3 regions of the Streptomyces sp. NPDC047130 genome follow, and region 2 is predicted to be linked to each of the others. Evidence: riboswitches for the same ligand, from Rfam matches in the RefSeq annotation. Region 2 holds a riboswitch; each other region holds the start of a gene.
The links. A riboswitch is a leader RNA that binds a small molecule or an ion and turns the genes downstream of it on or off. The one in region 2 is predicted to bind cyclic di-AMP.
Positions count from the first base shown of each region.

Region 1: it holds a riboswitch for cyclic di-AMP, as region 2 does, so the genes downstream of both, ABZ836_RS16730 (LysM peptidoglycan-binding domain-containing M23 family metallopeptidase) here and ABZ836_RS00285 (transglycosylase SLT domain-containing protein) in region 2, are expected to answer to the same signal.
Region 3: it holds a riboswitch for cyclic di-AMP, as region 2 does, so the genes downstream of both, ABZ836_RS26805 (M23 family metallopeptidase) here and ABZ836_RS00285 (transglycosylase SLT domain-containing protein) in region 2, are expected to answer to the same signal.

Region 1 is NZ_JBEYUK010000012.1:66,044-69,222, forward strand. Features, by position in the region: gene ABZ836_RS16715 (XRE family transcriptional regulator) at 1-16, shown strand, start outside; gene ABZ836_RS16720 (DUF6126 family protein) at 13-138, shown strand; gene ABZ836_RS16725 (tyrosine-protein phosphatase) at 181-978, opposite strand; cyclic di-AMP (ydaO/yuaA leader) riboswitch at 1,433-1,587, shown strand; gene ABZ836_RS16730 (LysM peptidoglycan-binding domain-containing M23 family metallopeptidase) at 1,592-2,428, shown strand; gene ABZ836_RS16735 (SGNH/GDSL hydrolase family protein) at 2,698-3,179, shown strand, end outside.
Region 2 is NZ_JBEYUK010000001.1:64,460-67,638, forward strand. Features, by position in the region: gene ABZ836_RS00280 (polyprenyl synthetase family protein) at 191-1,201, opposite strand; cyclic di-AMP (ydaO/yuaA leader) riboswitch at 1,627-1,804, shown strand; gene ABZ836_RS00285 (transglycosylase SLT domain-containing protein) at 1,810-2,322, shown strand; gene ABZ836_RS00290 (HAD family hydrolase) at 2,316-3,179, opposite strand, start outside.
Region 3 is NZ_JBEYUK010000030.1:61,718-64,896, forward strand. Features, by position in the region: gene ABZ836_RS26800 (PP2C family protein-serine/threonine phosphatase) at 70-1,206, shown strand; cyclic di-AMP (ydaO/yuaA leader) riboswitch at 1,506-1,645, shown strand; gene ABZ836_RS26805 (M23 family metallopeptidase) at 1,657-2,691, shown strand; gene ABZ836_RS26810 (aldo/keto reductase) at 2,798-3,179, shown strand, end outside.

The sequences.
Region 1 (3,179 bases), on a different contig from region 2:
CGGAGGGACGTCGTGAAGAACATCGAGGACAAGCTCCCCCGCGCCCTGTGGATCCGCCTCTTCGTCTACATCGTGGCGGGCCACCTCTTCGCCGGCTTCATCTGGCTGCTCTTCGAGGCGGGCGCCCGCGCCAACTGAGCGGGGGAGGGGCGGGGCGGCCGGGCCCGCCCCTCCGCGCGGTCAGTCGAGCAGCCGCTCGCGCAGCCGCGCCCGCAGCTCCGGCGTGACCCCGAGACCCTCCGTGAGGTAGGCGTCGACGCCGCCCCAGGTCTCCTCGATGGTCTCGAAGGCCGCCCCCAGGTACTCCTGCCGGGCGTCGAACAGCGGGCTCAGCAGTTCGGTGATCTCCGGCGTGTACGGGTCCGAGGACTCGCCGCCCCGGTGCAGCTTGTAGCGCCGGTGCTTGGCCCCCGACTTCAGGTAGTCCTCCGTGACGGCGTCCCGCTCCACGCCCACGGCCAGCAGCGTGATCGCGATCGACAGGCCCGCCCGGTCCTTGCCGGCCGAGCAGTGCATCAGCGCCGGCATGCTGTCCTCGGCGAGGGAGCGCAGCACCCGGGAGTGCTCGTCGGTACGGGTGAGGATGGTCGCCCGGTAGGAGGCGATCATGCGCTGCTCCGCCCGGCCGTCGCCCAGCAGGGGGCGCAGCTCGTCGACGCCGCCGCGGCGGACCCGCTTCCAGAACTCGGCGCCGTCGGCGGGGTCGGACAGCGGCAGCCGGACCTCGCGGACCCCCGGCAGCGTGACGTCGGGGCCCTCCAGGCGCCGGTCGGCGTCGTTGCGGAAGTCGAAGACCGTGTGCAGGTTCAGGGAGGCGAGGAACGCGGCGTCCTCGGCGGTGGCGCTCGCCAGGTGGCCGCTGCGGAACAGCACGCCGTTCCTCACCTTGCGGCCGTCCGTGGTGGGCATGCCGCCCACATCCCGGAAGTTCCGCACTCCGGCGAGCTGGGGCTCGGTCGACGGGACCTGCTGCGTCACGGGTGGCTCCTCCCACTTGGCCCCGTCGGCCGCGGCAACCGACGGGTGCGTCCTGACGATACGACACGGCTCCGCGGGACCAGGAGGGTGCCGTCGCCCGGACGTCGCGCGAACCGGTGGGTGCAAAAGTCGCATCACGGACATAACGCACCAAGGAGTACTTGTCCGCTTATGGGTCAACTTGCCCCGAGGAGGCGGAGTGTGGGCGGACCGGCGCGTGAGCAGCCTCATACCGGTGACCGAGCGTCGTCGGGGTCCGAGGTGCAACTCCCGTGCCCGCGGCGGGAGATGTGGTCCCCGTGGCGACTCTGTGTGACCGTTTTGCCCTCAAGCGATCACAAAGAATGCACGTTCGTGGAAATCCCGCGCTTGTCCGCTTGCGTGCCGGTCGCATACGTTCACGATCCGATCCGGGCGGACGCCGAATCCTGCCGCCGACCGGATCCCTCACACTCACCCGAGTAACCCGAGTACGGCAGGAGCGGGGGACCCACAGGTACGCGCCTGTTCCGGTCTCCGGAACGGGCTAGGGGTAAAGCCGCGCCCAGCGCGGCCGGGCATCTCCAGCCCGCACCCGACAGCTCACCTCGCAGGCGACGGAGAGGACAACGTCATGCCCGCGAAGCGTCACAAGCACCGCCGTCCCACCGGCGTCCAGCGCCTCACCCGCTCCATCGCCGTCGCCGGCACCGGCGCCGTGGCCCTCGGCCTGCCCCTGTTCGGCGCCACCGGCGCCCACGCCGCCGCCCCGGAGCAGGCCGCCCAGAGCCTGCCGGTCGCCGCGAAGAAGACGGCCGCCGAGACCTACACGGTCAAGAAGGGCGACTCGCTGTCGAAGATCGCGGAGAAGAAGAAGGTCTCCGGCGGCTGGAAGCAGCTGTACAAGATCAACCGTGACGTGGTCGGCGACAACCCCCGCCTGATCAAGCCCGGCACCAAGCTGGAGCTCGGCAAGAAGGCCGCCACCCAGCCCGCCAAGGCCAAGGCCGCCGCCCCCGGGACCGCCGCGCCGAAGACGACCGTCGCCGACGCCGCGAACGCCGCCGGCTACACCGCCCCCGCGGACGCCGCCCTCGGCACCGCCTACCGCACCGCGGGCAGCATGTGGTCCAGCGGCTACCACACCGGCGTCGACTTCGCGCTGCCCACCGGCACCCCGCTGAAGTCCGTCGCCGCCGGAACCGTGGTCTCCGCCGGCAACGGCGGCGCCTACGGCAACCAGGTCGTCATCCAGCACCAGGACGGCATGTACTCCCAGTACGCCCACCTGTCGCAGCTGTCCGTCTCCGCCGGACAGACCGTGACCGTCGGCCAGCAGATCGGCCTGTCCGGCGCCACCGGCAACGTCACCGGCCCGCACCTGCACTTCGAGATCCGCACCTCGCCCGACTACGGCTCCGACGTGGACCCGGTCGAGTACCTCCGCTCGCACGGCGTCAGCCTGGGCTGACCCCCCGAGGGCCTCGCGGTTGCGCGCGAACGAGGGCCGTGCCCCCCCGACCGGGGGGCACGGCCCTCGCCGCGTCCCGGCGAGGACGCCCGACGGTCCGCGTCCGGCCCCTGTCGCAACGGCCCACGTTTATTCCGCTGTTGGGAAAGAGTTGACGAGTGGCCTATCTCACCGCCCGTCAACCCCTCCCTACGGTCGCGTAGCTCACATCCGAAGGTGGAGGATGCCTCGATGTGGCAGACGATTCGAAGAATGACAGCAGAACAGTGATGGGGTCGATCGGGTCGTACGTGGCCGTCGGGGACAGCTTCACCGAGGGCGTCGGTGATCCCGGACCGGACGGGACGTTCGTCGGCTGGGCCGACCGCCTCGCGGTGCTCCTCGCCGACCTCCGTCCGGAGGGCGAGTTCGACTACACCAACCTCGCCGTGCGCGGGAAGCTGCTCGACCAGGTCATGGCCGACCAGATCCCCCAGGTCCGCGGGCTCGCCCCCGACCTGGTGTCCATCTGCGCCGGAGGCAACGACATCCTGCGCCCCGGCACCGACCCCGACGAGGTCGCCGAGCGCTTCGAGAAGGCCGTCGCCGAACTCGCCTCGGCGGCCGGCACCGTCCTGGTCGCGACCGGCTTCGACACCCGCGGCGTCCCGGTGCTCAGGCACCTCCGAGGCAAGATCGCCACGTACAACGGGCACGTCCGGGCCATCGCCGACCGCTACGACTGCCGGGTCCTCGACCTGTGGTCGCTGCG
Region 2 (3,179 bases):
CCGCGGGCGGCTCGCCCTTCGCGGGCGGCTCGCCCCGCCCGGCGTCGGCATCCGCTCGGGCGCCGGCACCCACGCCGAAGGCCCGGCTCCACATGGAGCCGGGCCTTCGGCGTACGGAGGGCGCTTCGGGCGCGGGAAGGCCGCCTTCGGCGTGCGGAGGCGGCCGGGGCCGCGGCGCGCCCCGGCGGGGTCAGCCCGCCCGGTGCACGACCGCGTCGCACAGGTGCACCAGCGCCGTCCGCGCCTCGCACTCCGGCAGCGGGGTCAGCGCCGCCCGGGCCTCCTGGGCGTACCGCACGGTGTCCGCCCGCGCCTCCTCCAGCGCCGGGTGGGCCCGCAGCCGCGCGACCGCGTCCGCGAGTCGCGCCTCGTCCGTCAGGTCGGAGTCCAGCAGCTCGCACAGCTCGACGTCCTCCGCCAGCCCCAGCCGCGCCACCCGCTCGCGCAGGCGCAGCACCGGCAGTGTGGCGATGCCCTCGCGGAGGTCGGTGCCGGGGGTCTTGCCGGAGTCCGAGGACTCCGAGGCGATGTCCAGGACGTCGTCGGCGAGCTGGAACGCCACGCCGAGCCGCTCGCCGTACTGGGTGAGCACGTCCACGACCTGGTGGTCGGCGCCCGACATCAGCGCGCCGAAGCGGCAGGCGACCGCGACCAGCGAGCCGGTCTTGCCGGCCAGCACGTCGAGGTAGTGGTCGATGGGGGAGCGCCCCTCGGCCGGGCCGGCGGTCTCCAGGATCTGGCCGGTGACCAGGCGCTCGAACGCCTCGGCCTGCACCCGCACGGCCTCCGGCCCCAGGTCGGCCAGGATGTGCGAGGCCCGCGCGAACAGGAAGTCGCCGGTGAGGACCGCGACCGAGTTGCCCCAGCGGCTGTTGGCGCTGGGCACCCCGCGGCGCACCTCGGCCTCGTCCATGACGTCGTCGTGGTAGAGGGTGGCGAGGTGGGTGAGCTCGACGACCACTGCCGAGGGGACGATTCCCGGGGCGTCCGGGTCCCCGAACTGCGCGGCGAGCATCACGAGCAGCGGACGGAACCGCTTGCCGCCCGCCTTCACCAGGTGCTGCGCGGCCTCGGTGATGAACGGGACCTCGCTCTTGGTGGCTTCGAGCAGACCTTCCTCGACGGCCGCCATCCCGGCCTGGACTGCGGCCTCCAGCGCCTGGTCCCGAACCCTCAGCCCGAACGGCCCGACCACGGTCACGAGGGGTCTCCTGTCTGCTGGTGTGTGCTGACGATTACACGGATTGTCGATAGGTCATTGCCATCACCCCACTCAGCGTATCCGGTCGGCTTTCGATCACCGACAGCCCCCACCCGCCAGATGGCCGGAGACACCCCTGTCCGGTTTAGCAGGGTTGTGCAGGGTCTTTCCTCTTAACGGCTTTTGGCCCGCCAATGGCCGATCCGTGACATGAGCCACAGGCCCGAGTGGTCGAGGGAATGACCCCGGCGGCTCGAACTCGCGCCTCGCGGAGGCCGGTTGGGGTGGCCCGGTGCGGGCGGGCGAGGGGCAAATCACCCGTAACCATGATCAAGGGGCTTGATCGCCAGAGTTCGTACTTGTTTCGGACATCCGCTCTCACATACGTTTCGCGCCAGCCGGGTGGAACGCCGAGTCCTGCCGCCGTCCGGCCCTCACCGATCCATTCCACGCACGGCAGGAGCGGGGGACCCAGGTACACCGCCGGACCGGAGCGCGCTCCGGACGGCTCGGGGTGAAGCCCGTCGCCCGCCAGGGCGATCGGCCGGGCAGCCTTTCTGGCCCGAACCCGACAGCTCACCTCGCAGGCGCCGGAAAGGAAGAGCGCAATGTCCCGTCTCACCCGTACCGCCTCGGCCCTGGCCGTCGCCGCGGCCGTCGTCGCCGCCCCGGTCGTGGGCGCCACCGGCGCCTGGGCCGCCGAGGCCCCGGCCGCCCAGACGCAGGCCGCCCAGGCGCAGGTCGCCCAGGGTGCGGTGGCCGTCGCCCCGGGCAACAAGGTCACCCACCTGGCCGCCACCCAGGACAACCTCGACGGATGGATCCGCGAGGCCCTCGCCGTCATGGCGAAGCACGACATCCCGGGCACCTACGAGGGCATCCACCGCAACGTGATGCGCGAGTCCTCGGGCAACCCGCTGGCCATCAACGACTGGGACATCAACGCGATCAACGGCATCCCCTCCAAGGGCCTGCTGCAGGTGATCGACCCCACCTTCGACGCGTACCACGTCGAGGGCACCGAGCCCTCGCCGTTCGACCCGGTCGCCAACATCGTCGCCGCCTGCAACTACGCGGCCGACCGCTACGGCTCGATCGACAACGTCAACGGTCCCTACTGACCGGCCCCGTCGCCCGTGGCGCACGGGGACGGGAACAACCGCTCGAGGACGACGGCCACGCCGTCGTCCTCGTTGGTGGTGGTGACCTCGTCGGCCACCGCCTTCAGCTCGGCGTGCGCGTTGGCCATGGCGACGCCGTGGGCCGCCCATCTGAACATGGGCACGTCGTTGGGCATGTCGCCGAAGGCGATGGCGTCCTCCGGGCCGAGGCCCAGCCGGGACGCGGCCATGGCCAGGCCGGTCGCCTTGGTGACGCCGTGCGGCTGCAGCTCCACGGTGCCGGGGCCGGACATCGTCACCGTGGCCAGCGAGCCCACCGCGGCGGCGGCCACCGCGGTCAGCTCGTCGTCGGACAGCCGGGGATGGGACAGCAGCACCTTGGTGATGGGCCGCTCCCACAGGTCGTCGCGCCGGCCGACCCGCACCGAGGGCAGCGTGGGCCGCGCCATCCGGTAGCCGGGCTCGATCAGCGTGAGCCCCCGGACGCCGTCCTGGTCGACGGCCGCGTACACCTGGCCCACCTCGGCCTCGATCTTGCCGAGCGCGGTCTCCGCCAGCTCCCGGTCCAGGGTCATCGACCACACCAGGCGGTCCCGGTCGGCGTCGTAGAGCTGCGCGCCCTGGCCGCACACCGCGAAGCCGCCGCCGATCCCGGCGAGCAGGCCGCGGACCCGCGGCGCGGGGCGGCCGGTCACCACCAGATGGCGGGCCCCCGCCCTGGCCGCGCACCCCAGTGCGGCGCGGGTGCGGGGTGAGACGGTGTCGTCGTCACGCAGGAGCGTGCCGTCCAGATCGGTGGCGACGAGCGCGTACGCGGGGAGCGCACGGGAGGGGGGCGCATAGGCGGCGGGTGCGGG
Region 3 (3,179 bases), on a different contig from region 2:
CGGGCGCCGCTTCAGCCGGGCGGGGCCCACCGGTCGCCGGTTCCGGCCGGGAGCGGAACCATGGAGGGCATGCTGCGGCGAGGTGGACCGGTGGACCCGGCGGTCGAACCCCCCGCCGTCGGACGCCACCGGCGGTGGGTGCACTACGCGCGGATGGTCCTGCGCGTGCTGCCGTGCCTGACGCTGCTGTTCGGCCTGGTCTACGACCGGGTCACGCCGCCGGACGTGACTCCCGTGCCGTTCTTCGCCGCCGCGCCGCTGATCGCCGCTCCCCTCTACACGCTCCGCGCCACCGCGGTGATCGGGCTGCTGTCGGTGGGGTGCACGGTGGCGGTGCTGCTGTTCCGCGACGCGCTCTCGGCGGCCCAGTTCGCCACCGAGCTGTTCACCGTCGTCATCGTCGCCGCGCTGGCCGGCGTGGTGAACACCGTGGTCCGGCGGGGGGACGTACGGCTCGCCACCGCCCGGGAGATGGCCGAGGCCGCGCAGCGGGCGGTGATGCCGCAGCCGCAGACGCGGCTCGGCGCGCTGCGCGTCGCCTCCCTGTACGAGGCCGCCCAGCAGGAGGCGAGAATCGGCGGGGACCTCTACGCCGTGCAGGACACCCCCTACGGCGTGCGGATGATGCTGGGCGACGTGCGGGGCAAGGGGATGACCGCCGTCACGGCCGTGGCGGTGGTGGTCGGCGTCTTCCGCGAGGTCGCGGAGCGGGCCGCCACCATCGAGGAGTGCGGCCGCAGGATGGACCAGGCGGTGGTGCGGGAGCGGGAGCGCCGGGCGGTGGAGCTGGAGAAGGCCGAGGGCTTCGTCACGGCGGTGTTCGCCCAGTTCTCCCGGGACGGCCGGACGGTGCAGCTGGTCAACCACGGCCATCCGCCGCCGCTGCTGCTGGAGCCCGGGGCGCGGCCGCGGTACCTCGAGGTGGGGGAGCACGGCGGACCGCTCGCCCTCGGCGAGATGGTCGGCCCCGCCCGGTCGGGGCCCCCGGTCGAGGTGCGCCCGGGCAGCGTCGTCCTCTTCTACACCGACGGCCTGACCGAGGCCCGGGACGCGCACGGCGTGTTCTACGACCCCGTCGAGCGCCTGGACGGCAGGGTGTTCGGCGAACCGGAGGAGCTGCTGGGCTTCCTGTCCGAGGACGTGGCCCTGCACGCGGGAGGCGGCGTGGAGGACGACATGGCGCTGCTCGCGGTGCGCTGCGGCTGACCGGCCGGGACCGCCGGAGCGGGCGGGGACGGGCCGGGCGGGGACGGGCCGGAGCGGGCCGGAGCGGGCCGGATCAGGGACCGGAGGGGCGCCGTCGAGGACGTGGGGGCGCGTGGTGATCAAGCCAATCCGGTCGGTGACATGTGACCGAGACCATGTCCGTTTCGCCCAGATGCACATCCATAGGTTCGGGCCAAAGCGTCGGGGGATGTGAAGGAACGGCTTGGAATTGAGCCACCGCTTATATTAACGTTCGATAACGCAGCGCGCGGCTGTCCCAGCCGTCACCAGCGACGGCTCCGTGCGCTCTGCCGAATCCCGCGAGGGAACCGGGGAACCACTTTCCGGGGTGAATCGGGCGTATCTCTGTATACGCGCGTAGGAGACCTTCCCGCTCCGAACCCGTCAGCTAACCCGGTAGGCGAGACGGAAGGAAAGGAGCACGCCCCCGTGGCGTCGAACCGACCTGCCCCTGATCTGCTTTTCGTGCCGAGCCAGCGTGAAGCTGCCGACGCGTACGGCCCCGCCACCGGCTTCGCCGGCGAGGCTTCCCACGAGGAGTGGAACCCCAGCGAGGGAACCGTCCAGAGAGGCCGCCACCGGGTGGCCAAGCAGCGCGGTCTCGCACGGAGTTCGACCGTTCTCGGCGTGGGCGTGATCGCCGCCGTCGGTGCGGGCGGCATGGCCACCGCCGCCCCCGGCAAGGCGCCCGTGCAGATCACCATGCCGAACATGCCGTCGCTCGACCCGGTCACCTCCCTGCTTCCCGGCGGGTCCGAGGCCGAAACCGCGGCCGACGACGCGCCCAGCGTCCTCGGTGAGATGGGCGTCGCCCCCGCCGAGAGCGCGTCCTCCGGCGACGCCGGCGAGGCCCTGCGCGCCCGCATCATGGCCCAGGCCGCCCAGCAGCAGGAGGAGGCCGACGCGCAGGCCGAGCAGGAGGCCCAGGAGGCCGCCACCCGCGCCGCCGCCGAGAAGGCCGCCAAGGAGAAGGCCGAGGCCAAGGCCCGCGAGGCCGCCGCCGAGAAGGCCGAGCAGGAGGCGAAGGCCAAGGCCGAGGCCGAGCGCCTCGCCAAGCTGGCCGCCAGCTACGTCGCGCCGGCCGCGTCCTACACGGTCACCTCCACCTACATGCAGGCCGGCTCCATGTGGTCGTCCGGCTACCACACCGGCCTCGACCTGGCGGCCCCCACCGGCACCCTGCTGAAGGCCGTCCACTCGGGCACCGTCACCGAGGCCGGCTGGTCCGGCTCGTACGGGTACCGGACCGTCCTCACCCTCGAGGACGGCACGGAGATCTGGTACTGCCACCAGTCCTCGATCAATGTGAGCGTCGGCCAGAAGGTCACCACCGGTGACGTCATCGGCCGCGTGGGCGCGACCGGCAACGTCACCGGCCCGCACCTGCACCTCGAGGTGCACCCCGGCGGCGGGGACGGCGTGGACCCGAGGGCCTGGCTGGCCGACAGGGGCGTCAACCTCTGACCTCCCGCGCCCGCCCGGCGGTGTCCTGACGGTGTGTCCGAGCGCCGAAGCGCCGGAGTGCCGAAGTGCCGGAATGACCTGCCGGGCGGTCGCGTTGTCCACGGACATGACTGAACTGCGCAAGCTGGGCTCGTCCGGACTCGAGGTCTTCCCGCTCGCCCTCGGCGGCAACGTCTTCGGCTGGACCGCCGACGAACGGGAGTCCTTCGCCGTCCTCGACGCGTACACCGAGGCCGGCGGCAACTTCGTCGACACCGCCGACTCCTACTCCGCCTGGGTCGAGGGCAACGAGGGCGGCGAGTCGGAGACCGTCATCGGCCGGTGGCTCAAGGCCCGGGGCAACCGCTCCGAGGTGGTCGTCGCCACCAAGGTCAGCCAGCACCCGCGGTACCGGGGCCTGTCGGCCGCCACCATCAAGGCCGCGGCGGAGGCCTCGCTGCGCCGGCTGGGCACCGACCACATCGACCTCTACTACACGCACTACGACC